3 regions of the Alteromonas australica genome follow, and region 1 is predicted to be linked to each of the others. Evidence: predicted binding sites of a transcription regulator. Region 1 holds the regulator's gene; each other region holds the start of a gene.
What was found. The regulator FliA, encoded in region 1, starts transcription of late flagellar genes. The targets are predictions, from matches to a motif close to CTAAAGNTNNNNNNNNNNNNGCCGATA.
Positions count from the first base shown of each region.

Region 1 (4,545 bases):
GAAGTGCTTCAAATTCGTCTTCGCTTATATCGTCAATACCACCGTCAGATGCAGCTTCCTGAGCCGCTGGCTCTTCAATGGCAAACTCTTCTTCTGGTGCCTCACTACTCGGCGCTGGCGGGGCAGACGCGTCATCGTCACCGAAGATATTCTCCCCTGGCGTTTCAGGATGACTTAACTTATGCAGTGTATCGACTAACTTCGCGTCTGCGGGTACAAGAGGCTCGCGCGATTTTACATTTTCGAACATCTCTACAACCACATCGGTGGCTTGTAATATGATGTCCATAAGCTCTGGTGTTAAGGTTCTTTGACCGTTGCGCATGACGTCAAAAACATTTTCTGCGCCGTGGCAAATTTCAACCAACTCAGTGAGTGATAAAAATCCTGCTCCACCTTTGACAGTATGGTAACCCCGAAAGATTGCATTTAATAAATCTGCATCCTCTGGATTGTTTTCAAGATCAACGAGCTGTTCTTGTAATTGTTCAAGTATCTCCCCGGCCTCAACCAGAAAGTCCTGTAATATATCCTCGTCAACATCAAACGACATGCGCCCGCTCCCCTAAAAACCTAAGCTAGACAAAAGGTCATCAACATCATCTTGGCCAGACACAACGTCATCTCGCGTGTCGGCATCGATAATGGGGCCTTCCGCCTCTACACCATCGATCTTCTTGACCGTTTCGACCGGTGTTTTCGTCTGTTCAGATGTCTCAGGCTCACCAAACATAGTAAGCATGTTTACTAAGCTATCTTCAACTTCCTTAACCAAATCTATAACCCGGCGAATCACTTGCCCGGTCAGGTCCTGATAACCTTGTGCCATTAACACTTCGGTCAGTAACTGTGTAAGTTTAGCTGATTGTTCAGCGCCGTCTTCCAACAATTCGTCTAAATCTGCACATAAAGCTTTGAATTCGCCTAGTTCGATTTGACGGCTCATTAGTTTTTTCCACTCTGGCATCACGCTGCTTATGCGTGAACTTAATAGTTCAGCAATTGGCATGCTGGCCTCAACGGCATCCATAGTGGTATTTGCGGCTTTTTCTGTTTCTTCAATGACATAGGTAAGACGCGATTGCGCATCGGGAATATCATCATTGGCCAAGTTTTTGATGCGATCATCAATTTGGAAGTTGTTTAACGCGTCGTGAAGTTGGCGCGTCAATTTTCCAACCTCGGCGAAGAGCTCAATAGACTCTTTCATTGACGCCGCTTCTAAGATGGCATTAGCTGAAGCAGAATCACCCTCTTCCAAATAGGCAACCAATTGTTTGGCTTCTTCAAGGGTAATAGGAACATTTACTTGTGTTGACATCCAGTAAACCTCATATCTCTGGTGAGCGTCTGGATCAACCTAAACGTTCGAAAATTTTATCGAGCTTCTCTTTTAACGTAGCAGCAGTGAATGGCTTAACAACGTAACCGTTTACACCGGCTTGCGCTGCCGCAACAATCTGCTCTTTTTTCGCTTCTGCTGTTACCATTAACACAGGCAAATGCTTAAGCTTATCGTCAGCGCGAATTGCGCGTAACAGATCGATGCCTTGCATGCCTGGCATGTTCCAATCGGTTACTACAAAATCGAAATCGCCTTGCTGTAGCATAGGTAAGGCGGTACTGCCGTCATCCGCTTCCTGGATATTGGAGAAACCCAAATCTTTAAGCAGGTTTTTTATGATACGTCTCATGGTAGAAAAATCATCAACCACAAGAATTTTCATACTTTTATCCAAAATAGCCTCCGCTGAGGGGTTAATTGTTATTAATATCTATTCTTCGTCAGCTTGCCACGACTTCATTCGTGATTTGAGTTTTAACATGGCCTGACTGTGAATTTGACTGACTCTTGACTCACTCACATCAAGAACTTCACCTATTTCTCTGAGGTTCAGTTCTTCATCATAGTATAAAGACAGCACTATCGCTTCTCGCTCTGGCAAGGTAGTAATCGCATGCGCTAACGCTTTTTGAAACGCACCTTGCATCAAATCCTCTAGGGGCGCGTCGGAACCACGATTTTGCTCGGTAGAAATCACATCTTCCGAAACACCTAAATCTTCAATGCCTACCAACTTGCCTGCATTCACTTCATTCAGCATTTGATGATAGTCTTGCATGCTGACATTTAGCTTAGCAGCAATATCTACATCCCGCGCGTCTCTGCCTGTTTCACTTTCGACTAATGAAATGGCCTCGGTGATGGCACGACCATTTTTATGTACCGAACGTGGTGTCCAATCACCCTTGCGTATTTCATCTAGCATGGCGCCGCGAATACGAATACCGGCAAATGTCTCAAAACTTGCGCCTTTCGAGCCATCGAAATTTCGTGCTGCTTCTAATAAGCCAATCATTCCCGACTGGATAAGATCATCTACCAACACGCTGGCAGGGAGCCGGGCCATCAAGTGATGGGCTATTCGTTTTACTAGTGGAGCGTGACGCTCTACGAGTTGCGACCTATCTGTTTGTTGTTGATAAGCGGCTGCCTTGCTATTCAACGCTGATTTCCTACTGCTTTATCCGACACCAACTGCTCTATAAAGAACTCTAAATGGCCACCTGGTTGCGCGGGAATAGGCCATGACAATGCTTTATTCGCCAACTGACCAATAGCTACCGCTGCGGGCGAGCTTGGGTACGCATCTACAATAGAAGTTTGCTTTCTCACCGCTTTACGGATGTTCTCATCAAAGGGAACTGTCGCCACTAATTCTAAGGCAACATCAAGAAAGCGCCCGGTTACTTTTGATAACTTACTAAATAACTCTTGCCCTTCGCGCACGTCACGCACCATGTTTGCCACAATTTTGAAGCGAAACACACCGTGCTCTCGGTTGAGTATTTTTATCAGCGCGTAAGCGTCGGTCAGTGATGTTGGTTCATCACAAACTACCACCATGATGTCTTGTGAGGCTTTTGAAAAACTGAGCACCATATCTGAAATACCGGCGGCGGTATCGACAATAAGCACATCAATTTGCGAGCGTAACTCACTGAACGCGCGGATTAACCCGGCATGTTCAGTAGGAGACAACTCAGCCATAGACTGCGTACCTGAAGTGGCTGGCGCAATCTTTATTCCGTGTGGTCCAGTGACTAACACCTCATCTAAGGTGCATTCGCCAGACAGCACATGGGATAAGTTCTTTTCTACCCTAAGCCCAAGCATGACATCAACATTGGCCAAACCTAAGTCTGCATCCAATACCATGACACGCTTTCCTTGCTTTGCCATCGCAATAGCGGTGTTAAGCGTTATATTTGTTTTACCGACGCCACCTTTACCACCGGTGACTGCGATAACCTTGATTAACCGTGATTGCTTCATTTTTCGTAAGCTACTCGCTTGATCGTCAATCATACTGCTCGTGCTGTTCTGATCACATTATTGCTACTAGTATGATTCAAACCATACTTTTTATAAAGCTTTGCTGCAGCAGATACTAAAGATTTTGCTTCAGCAACCTTAATATCTTCTGGTACTTTCTGTCCATCGGTAACATAGCTTACTGGAAGCTGATACTCTACCGCAGCACTAAGCACTTCCCCTAAAGAGTAGCACTCATCTAGCTTCGTGAAGATACACCCATTTAACTCAATGCCATCGTACGCTTCAATAATACGCTGTAAAGCAGGGTATTGCGTATTCGCTTGCGCCACTAAGTATTTTTTCACCGGCTGCATTTGACCGTTTTCAAATTGCTGAATTTGCTTAATTAATCGGCTATCTCGCTGACTAAAACCGGCGGTGTCAATTAAGACTAGTCGCTTGTGGCGTAATTGGAAAAGCAAATCCGCTAATTCTTCGCTACTTTGTGCTTTTCTCACGGTACAACCAATAATCTTTCCGTATGTCGCCAACTGCTCGAACGCGGCAATACGATAGGTATCTATTGTAATCATTGCTACTGAATCTGCGCCGTACTTTTGCGCATAGCGAGCAGCAAGTTTAGCAACGGTGGTTGTCTTACCTGTACCGGTTGGCCCAACTAACGCAACCGCACCTTGTTGGGTAAGTATATCGTTACCTGTGACATTAATGCGATTAGCCAATAGGTTTAGAAGATACACCCAAGCATCACGTTCATTATAGTGAGCTGGTGTATAACTAATCAATTGTGAAGCTAAAGAATGACTTAGCCCCATATCAGTAAGACGCTGTATTAAATAATGATGAACCGGCTGCTGACGGCGCTGCTTGGCTTCCATCAAGTCGGCCACTTGGTGCTGCAACACATTGCGCAGCGATGCCAACTCTTCTTTAATTTGAGCCAGTTCACCGCTAGATTGCGTGTTGCTGTCGTCAATACTTGCCGCTTGATGGGAGGGAAAAGAATCAGCGGCTGGCGTAGATTCAACTTCATCAATAAAGGCTTCAGAAAAATCAAGGTGAGAGGCTATATCGTTAGCGTGTTGTGGATTTCCGCCGACTGGCCGTGCCTCATCCTTGTAAGCACTGGCTTTAGTCGCAGACTGGTTTTTTCCACCATGCTGCTTTTCCAATAAGGCTTTTAGGCTATCTGGACCATCATCTCC
Region 1 is NZ_CP008849.1:1,191,713-1,196,257, reverse strand. Features, by position in the region: gene EP13_RS05190 (chemotaxis protein CheA) at 1-553, opposite strand, end outside; gene EP13_RS05185 (protein phosphatase CheZ) at 566-1,321, opposite strand; gene cheY (chemotaxis response regulator CheY) at 1,356-1,739, opposite strand; gene EP13_RS05175 (RNA polymerase sigma factor FliA) at 1,776-2,507, opposite strand; gene EP13_RS05170 (MinD/ParA family ATP-binding protein) at 2,504-3,370, opposite strand; gene flhF (flagellar biosynthesis protein FlhF) at 3,367-4,545, opposite strand, start outside.

Region 2 (4,545 bases), 980 kb from region 1:
TACCCCTATCATCGTGCAAATGACGAATTCATACCGGTAGGAAGCAACCATGAGTATAGGCGAAATATTCAAGTCTGCGTACACACTGAGTAGAAAAAATTTATTTGCTGACAGTATCTTAAAGTATAAAAAACCGTTTGAAAAAACAATAAGAAAAACGAAAGGACTGGCCTAAATCATTGGCTCTACTTGGTCGCTGCTGCGATTTTAGAGGACATTTTCACCGCATTATTAAGGGTGCTTAATTCCCGATCCGTTAAATTCCGCCATTGCCCTGGTTTTAAGTTATTGAGCTCTAAGTGCATTATCCGTGTACGTTTTAGCTTAGTCACTTCATACCCTAAAAATTCGCACATACGACGAATCTGACGGTTAAGCCCTTGTGTGAGGATAATAGTGAAAGAAAACTTGCCTCTGGCTTTAACCACACAGGGTTTGGTGACTGTACCTAAAATGGGCACGCCTCGCGACATGCGCTGGATGAAACGTTGGCTAATTGGCTGATTAACGGTCACTTCATACTCTTTGTCGTGGGCATTTTCGGCGCGTAAAATTTTATTGACGATATCGCCGTCGCTGGTCAGTATAATTAGACCCTCAGAAGGTTTGTCTAATCGTCCAACCGGAAATATGCGCTGTTTGTGATTAATAGCATCAATAATATTGCCTTTTACATGGCGCTCTGTGGTGCAGGTAATACCGATGGGCTTATTGTAAACGATGTATACCCTGTCTGATTTATCTTTTGCGACTGCCTTAACAAGTTTGCCATCTACCCTCACCTCGTCTTTAGGCCCAATTTTAGTGCCTAATTCTGGTGGCTTGTTATTGACTGTTACCCGCTTTTGTTCAATTAACTTATCGGCTTCTCGTCGCGAACATAACCCAGTGTCACTGATGTATTTATTTAGCCTCTTTTCTGTTTGCTCGCTCATGATATAAACCTTTATGTAACGGTGTAATTTTTGCTGAATAACTGGCATAAAAAAACGAGCTAATAGCTCGCTTTTTAAATCTTTACGATGGCGAATGGGAACTTAGTATTCCCACCAACATTCTTGCCACCACTCTAAGAACTCTTCAAAATCGATAAAACCATCGTTGTTTTCATCAATAAGTTTGAAGCCTTCTTCTACATGGCTCGCTTTTGTTTTTGGTGAAATGACCGTCAGTAATTCAATAAACTCAGTTAAGTCTATTTGGCCGTTACCATCGCGATCAAAAAAGCTAAAATCTTTTTTTATCTCTTCAATTTTTTCGTCTGAAAGTTGGGCGTCCACTCGCTTTCCCTTTTAGCTACAACATTTAAGGGAGAGTGTAACGCCCTTCTCTTTCAGTGTCTACGCTTGATTTTCTTTCGCTTTTAACGCGCGTTCGCGTTGTTGCTGCGCTTTTTCTTGGCGCTTCTGTTCCATGGTCAAGCGTGCTTCGGTGCCAACGTGTTCTTGCTGACGTTGCTTCGCCAGTTGCACCTGCTTTTCGCGCTCTCTGAACCGCGCAAGCTGGTCTTCGGTGTGGGTGCCATAGCAGTGTGGACAACTAACACCCGCTTCATACTTATCACTTTGCTTATCTTCAGCAGTAATCGGTAAGCGGCATGCATAACACTGTTCATAATGACTTTTTTCCAGATCGTGGTTAACCGCAACGCGATTATCAAACACGAAACAATCCCCTTCCCAAAGTGACTCTTCTTTTGGCACATCTTCTAAGTACTGGAGGATGCCGCCTTCTAAATGATAGACCTCTTCAAAACCTTGTTCTTTAAGGTAAGCGGTGGATTTTTCACAGCGTATACCTCCAGTACAAAACATGGCGACTTTTTTGTTTTTCTCAGGGTCTAGGGCTTTTTCCACGTACTCAGGAAACTCTCTGAACGTTTCCGTTTTCGGGTCGATGGCATTTTTAAATGTGCCAATTTCGATTTCGTAGTTGTTGCGCGTATCAATAACGGTAACGTCTGGGTCGCTTATTAACGCATTCCAATCTTTTGGCTTAACGTAGGTGCCTACCGTTCTTCGGGGGTCTATACCTTCAACACCCATTGTGACGATTTCTTTTTTCAGTTTTACCTTGGTGCGATAAAACGGTTGTTCGTCATGTAACGACTCTTTGGTAGAAATAGCGTTGATGCGAGCATCATTGTTGAGGTAGTCAAGTAAGGCATCAATGCCTTCTCTACTGCCGGACACAGTACCATTAATGCCTTCTTCGGCAAGTAACAAAGTACCTTTAATTCCGTTAGATTCCATAGCCTCTAAAAGAGGCTGGCGCATAGCTTCGTAATTTTCAAGCGCAACGAATTTATACATCGCGCAAACAATATATTTAGACATGGTGTTCACCTTTGCTAGTTGGAACGTAAAACCAGTGCAAAAAATGCGGCGCGGAGTGTAACAAATGGCCAGGACGATTGCCAGTTTAAGCAGCAACAGCCTGTTTGGCGTTGAGAATAACCTCTTCCATAAGTGTGTTGTCTTCGTACAGGGTCGAACTGTATTGCTTGGAAAGTCGCTTTTGCGCCCCTAAGGGACAGTTATTAACAATGTCGTCGCTTATTTTCTGCGCATTATCAACCTGTGCCAGTGGCATGGGGTGCATGGCCAGGTGTAGCCGTGCGTCTGCAAACTGGTGTTGACTAAATGCCTGGTTCACGCGATTCAAGGTTTCCCAATGCAAATCGTCTGCTGACAAGGCCGGGTGGCGGTAAAAATTTAGCGAGCGAAGTTGTGTTTCAACGTCAGGCGTAGACGCAGTGGGGCTCTCAATGCCAATAGTATCTGCCAGTGCTGTCTGTTGCATCGCCAAATACAGCGAAAACAATCGCGCATTTTTGGTTGCGTTTGACAATTTCCCGTTAAGTTCAAACCCACTACTGGGATCGATGGAAACAGTGGCTTGGTCTATAGAGTGATTCACAAATCGCCGTTAATCATTTGATTACATACGTACGTTGTCGGCAAGATAATGTTTTTCTTAAGCTTATTCTTGCTCTAATGGTTATTTTAATTAATCATGTAGTTATGCGTATTGTACTTATTTACTCGGACACGAAATGAACTTTGCTAATAAGCAAGTGCTTATTGTTGAGGATCAGCGCCCCTTTTTATTGCTCCTTCGCGGTTTAATGCATTCTATGGGTGCCACGGATATCGTGACCAAGTCTTCTGCTGAAAAGGCCATTTCAATTTGCCGTAAGCAAAAATTTGATGTGGTAGTGTCAGATCTACACTTAGGTAGTGACCGGAAAAACGGCTTTGAGTTTGTAGAAGAGTTAAGGGTAAGACGGTTAATCAAGCCTACAACGGTGTTCATTTTAATTAGTGCTGATAGTGCGAGGCCTGTAGTACTGGGGTCTATAGAACGCCGTCCAGATGATTACCTTATTAAGCCTTTTTCTCAGGTTCAGTTAAAATCCCGTATTTCTAGGGCGTGGTCTAAGCGCCAATATTTAGGTGATGTTTACCGTGAAATTGCCAATGATAATTTAAATACGGCGGTAGATATATGCGAAGACTTACTCGCCAGCCCCTCTCCTTACAGAGGCAGTTGCGAACAACTCTTAGTTGAACTGTACTGGCAACTTGAACAGCCAGACAAGGCACTTGATGTACTCACGCCCTACTTAGATGGCAAGCCCATTATGTGGGTGCAGGTAGCGTTGGGGAAAACCTATGTTCACTTGCAGCAATACGATAAAGCGATGGACATGGCTGAACAGGTTCTAAAGCGAAATCGCTTCAGTGCGGAAGCACAAGACATTTTGGCACAGGCCAGTGATGCCAAGCAGCAAGGTGAATTAGCTATAAGCGCCATACGGCAAGCGATTAAGCTATCTCCTTTTTCACTACCTCGCCATTTTCACGCGTGTGAAATTGCTCGTAATCACGACGATTACCTATTAGCTGCTGAATCGAGTTTCGCCATTTGGGATTTGTCCAAGCGAACGGTACATTACGACTGTCTTCATTGGTGCGGTTACATTAGAAGTTTATTGGATGTTGCAGAATATACCGATGATAAGCGAACTCGAAATAAGTACCAACAAGAAGCATTGTTAGCGCTACAACGTGGCAAGTTTGATGAATACCTCCATCGCCTAGATGAAGATTTTGATGTGGAAATTTTTGGCCGAATCATGAATGCTCGGGTGAACGCGATTGACGGCAAGATGTTAGATGCCAAGAAACACTTAGTGCGATCGCAATGGGCAATTGAAGAGAAGTACCAAACTCCGCCTATCGCTTTCATTCCTGATAGCATTAAAGTTATGTATGACTTAGGTGAATTTGAAGATGCGTTAAAACTGCAGGAAGTATTAAAAAACAGTGAAGGCAATCTTGACCCTAATAGCCGTTTTTTACTTTCTAAAGAGCAACACAACTCAAAACAAAACTTTGCTAATTATCAACAGTTTAATCGCGAAGGCATAAAGTACTATCAACAAGGTAAATACGAGCAAGCAAAAGCAGCGTTTGCCCTTGCTCAAGGGTTTGCGCCGGTGAATACCGGGGTCACCCTAAACCTACTGCAATGCTTACTACA
Region 2 is NZ_CP008849.1:2,176,035-2,180,579, reverse strand. Features, by position in the region: gene rluF (23S rRNA pseudouridine(2604) synthase RluF) at 186-935, opposite strand; gene EP13_RS09595 (EF-hand domain-containing protein) at 1,038-1,280, opposite strand; gene trhO (oxygen-dependent tRNA uridine(34) hydroxylase TrhO) at 1,341-2,336, opposite strand; gene EP13_RS09585 (VC2046/SO_2500 family protein) at 2,422-2,919, opposite strand; gene EP13_RS09580 (response regulator) at 3,056-4,545, shown strand, end outside.
Region 2: EP13_RS09585 (VC2046/SO_2500 family protein) is a predicted target of FliA. The motif match lies at 2,955-2,981, and genes of this name have one in related genera.

Region 3 (4,545 bases), 1.9 Mb from region 1:
CGAGGCTTTTTCACTGGCTCGTTGCAATTGCATTGCAGCCCGTGCTTTTTCTATTCTTTCTTCAGGCACCTTACGTAAATTATGGGTAAGCCCTAAGTAAGAAAGTCCTCTAATTAACCACTTTGTAGGATCGAATTGATACCAACGAATACCGTTTCGGTAATCGTACTCAAAAATGTGATGATAGTTGTGATAACCCTCACCAAAGGTGAAGAACGCTAAAACGCCGTTATCACGGGCTGAATTTTTATCCGTATACGGCTGACTTCCCCAGAAATGCGCAAGGGAGTTGATAAAGAAAGTCACGTGATGCACTAATACTAATCGAAGTACACCTGCAATAAGTACCATGCCCAATACATCACCGTTTAACCAACCTAATAAGGCGGTTATGCCGAAGTTTGCGGCTAATACAATAGGCAAATAATAATTGTGCTGCCACATCACGACTTTGTCTTTTTGCAAGTCTTTACAGTTACCATAATCGTCGTAACGTTTGGCTTGATATTCGCGAAGCATCCAACCTATATGCGCAAACCATAGGCCTTTTTTCGCTGAATAAGGGTCATTATCATTGTCATCCACATGACGATGATGCACGCGGTGATCGGAAGACCAATGCAAGATACTATTTTGAAGCGCCATAGCGCCCCCGATTGCTAATATTATTCTAACAACAATATTTGCATCATAGGTTTTGTGAGACCAAAGACGGTGATATCCCGCGGTAATCGACATTCCCGTGAAATAGAACAAGAAAATAGCAGTACCAATTTCTGCCCAATCAATTCCGTGGTGTGCAATCCATACAGGTACACCAATGCACGCAATTGCACCGGTAATGAGAAATACCAATACATTGGTTAAGATAAGGGGTGGTTTATTCATGATTTACAACTCAGCTTACAACTGTGCGCCAATTTATCGTTTTATTCAATGTCAGGCAAGTAAAACCCTTATAAGTTCTGCTGACATCTGTAAACTCTAAGTGTAGTTTACGCGAAGCGTTAATGGGGCTAAATTTGAGCAAATGCTCATCAGTAGCCTGTTAGATAAGGAAATTTCGCCAATTTAATCGCCTAATTTCGGCTCTACTTAGGCGTTAAGTTGCGTTAAACTATGTCTCTCTAATTAATTGGGGCTTCCGTGAGTCGTCAAGAACAAAAGTTAAAAACTCGCCAAAACATTATTCACGCCGCATTTTCGCTGTTGGATGAAAATCGCAGTTTATCCGCCATTAGTTTGCGTGAAGTGGCGAGAGAAGCAGGTATTGCACCTACCTCATTTTATCGTCATTTTAAGGATATGGATGAGCTGGGTTTAACGCTGGTTGACGAAGCGGGTTTAGCTTTACGTCAGCTTATGCGTCAGGCTAGGCGACGCATTGCGTCGGGTGGAGGCGTCATTAACACGTCAGTTGAAACCTTTATGGAATTCATTGCCGCTAACAAAAATGTTTTTCGTTTGTTGTTGAGGGAGCATACCGGTACGTCAAGCGCTTATCGGCTGGCGGTGTTTAGAGAGATTCAACATTTCGTGGAAGAGCTCACCGATTATATTATTGAGCGGCAGGGTGTCGAATACCGTATTGCACAATTACAAGCTGACGCCATGGTTAGGCTGGTATTTAGTGCAGGTGCCGAAGCGCTAGAGGCCGACACAAAACTACGATTAGAAATTGGTGAAAGAGTTAAGGCCCAGTTGCGTTTTGTACAAATGGGCGCAACAACTCAGTCGTTTAAATAAAGCGTATTGCTAGTCTATTAGCACCATCAGCGCTATTTACCCCTTCCTGGTTAATAACACGCCAGCCTCAATATGATGCGTAAAAGGAAACTGGTCGAATAACGCTGATTCCGCGATATCGTGTGTTTCGCAAAGGTGGGTTAAATTTTCTGCCAAGGTTTCAGGGTTGCAGGAGATGTAGATAATATTTTCGTAATCTTGGATCATTTTAAGAGAATCTAGATCTAAGCCTGCTCTTGGAGGGTCGACCAACACGGTAGTGAAGTTGTAGGCAGATAGGTCAATCCCTTCAAGGCGGCTAAACGTACGCTCACCTTTCATCGCTTCAGTAAATTCTTCCGCCGCAAGCCTAACTATTTTAACGTTGTCCAAGTTGTTTTTTTCAATGTTGTACTGTGCAGCTTGTACCGAAGGCTTGGCAATTTCTGTTCCAATGACATTATCAAAGTGAAGCGCGAGAGGGATTGAGAAGTTTCCCGCACCACAATACATTTCCAATAAGTCACCTTTCAGAGGAGCCACACAGTTTAATGCCCATTCAATCATTTTACAGTTCACATCTGCATTTGGTTGCGTGAAGCTGTTCTCTATATGCTTAAAGACAAAGGTATGACTATTCACAGGTAAACGTTCTATTACGAAATCGCCGCCTATTACCCTTTTCTGTTTACGGGCACGGCCAATAATATTGACTGCGGGAAATTGTAACTGCAACGCTTCCCGTAGCTTAGTGGCTTCGGCTTCCCACGCATCGTCTAGCTGTCGGTGATACAAAAGACTGATGACTAATTCACCAGAAAGAGCGGAAAGGTAATCTATTTGAAAAAGCTTTTTGCGCAAAACGTCAGACGGCTTTACTTTTTCGAGTAGCGCTGTCATGGCGTCGTTGATTGTTTTAGATGCGGGAGCAAATTGGTCAACGCGGTATTTTTCTTTGGTCTCTTGATTAAACATGATGTGATAGAGATCGTCACCTTCATGCCATACGCGAAACTCTGCTCGCATTCTATAATGAACAGGGGCTGATGCGAACACGCTAGGAGCGGGAGCACTAAAAGGAGAAAGCAACTGCGTTAGTCTTGATACCTTTTCATCCAGTTGTGTTTGATATTCTTGATGGCCAGGTACTGTCATTGGGCTCTCCATTTAGTGATTAGCAGATAAAACAAAGTGGGCGAATTGTAGTGACTTCTATTATATGTGCAACGAGTAAAGCACGTGTGAGGAAAGTTTTTTAGTACTAAAATTAAACAAAGTGCATTTGCTGCCGATAACCACTAATGAGGATAGTGAGGATCTAATTATGAACGTCAGTCAAGTTAAGGCTTTTATGGGCGACCAAAAAGCCGATGAAAAGGCAGCTGTTCACCCCAATGATGCTATTAAGCAGCAGCTTCAGAAAGAGGGGTTACAACAAGCCGCTGAATTTGCAAAGCAACAGGCAGCCACAGTGACGGTGAATAGCTCTCAGACCACCATTGGTTTAAAGGTCGTTAGCGGCGCTTTGAACCAAAATGTGAGCATTGATGGAAAGCGCCCACAGGACAGTCAATCGTCAGAAGAGAGTGGGAAAACGAGCCTATTCGATTTTGAAAAAGTGGCAAAGAATGTACTTAATTTTGTTGGTGGTGTTATTCGTGGTGCAGCTGAGGGTGGCGCGAATGATGAAAAGCTTAACAACCTATTTTCGCAAGCGCGAGAAGGGGTGAGTAAAGGCTTTGCGATGGCAGAAAAAGATCTTGCCGGTTTTATGAACGATGAAATTGAAGAAGGCATTACACGCAGCAGAGACCTGATCGATACCGGTATAAATGAGTTAGAGACAGATATTTTTAATCCCGGTGTGAATGCGAGCGAGCTAAATGCATTAAATATGTCCGACGCCAAATCGGGAAGTTTGTTAATTCGCACAAAAGATGGTGACGAAGTTCAACTACGTTTTGAATCCGTAAAGCAATTTAGTGCGTCGTCATTTTACAGTGCGAGTGAGAATAACCAGGATGCCGACACCAGCAACGAAGATAACCAAGGTTCATCTTCGCAGCAGGTAGAGCGTTATCAGTACTTCGAAAGTAATGGAATTAGCTTTTCTTTAAAAGGGGAGTTAGACGAAGAAGAGCTTACCGCCATTGCTGACTTGGTGGAGCAAACACAGGATCTCGCTGATACTTTTTACAATGGTGATGTAGACAAAGCATTTGAACAAGCCCTAACCTTGGGGTTCGATGATAAGGAACTCGTCGGTTACGCATTGCAACTTAACCGAACCACACAGGCTGAAGTGGTTAAGGCCTACGAGAATATTCAGCACTACAGTGAAAACGGTGAAGTAGAAAATCAGTACGGAAGCATTGTTAGTCCCATTTCTCAATATCTTGAGAAAATGATGAGTGCATTTGAAAACGCCACAAATACGTTAGAATCAGGCGAAGACTATAATTCATTGATCGCTGGGATCATTAACGAAATGGAAGATGTGCAAGTACCTGATTTAGTGACAGCGATTAACCGGTTCCACTCGTTTAATCAGCAGTTACTTAACGCAGTACCGCAACAAACAGAAGAATAAAAAAAACCTGGGCTAGCCCAGGTTTTTTATTTTACGCATGTTCAACTTTATCTTTCGCCGGTCGTACCTTAAGAGTACGTTCCTGAAAAATAGAATCATTGGTTTTATTGATTACTGTCTCAATGTCATCAGTCAGAACCTCAATGAACCCATACCCTTTTCTTTTCCCTGTTTTGCGATCCTTCATTAAACGCACAGATTGAACATCGGTAAAACTTCCGAAGTATTCT
Region 3 is NZ_CP008849.1:3,567,857-3,572,401, reverse strand. Features, by position in the region: gene EP13_RS15560 (acyl-CoA desaturase) at 1-888, opposite strand, end outside; gene fabR (HTH-type transcriptional repressor FabR) at 1,147-1,746, shown strand; gene trmA (tRNA (uridine(54)-C5)-methyltransferase TrmA) at 1,783-2,880, opposite strand; gene EP13_RS15545 (DUF5610 domain-containing protein) at 3,050-4,315, shown strand; gene EP13_RS15540 (RNA recognition motif domain-containing protein) at 4,347-4,545, opposite strand, start outside.
Region 3: EP13_RS15545 (DUF5610 domain-containing protein) is a predicted target of FliA. The motif match lies at 2,993-3,019, and genes of this name have one in related genera.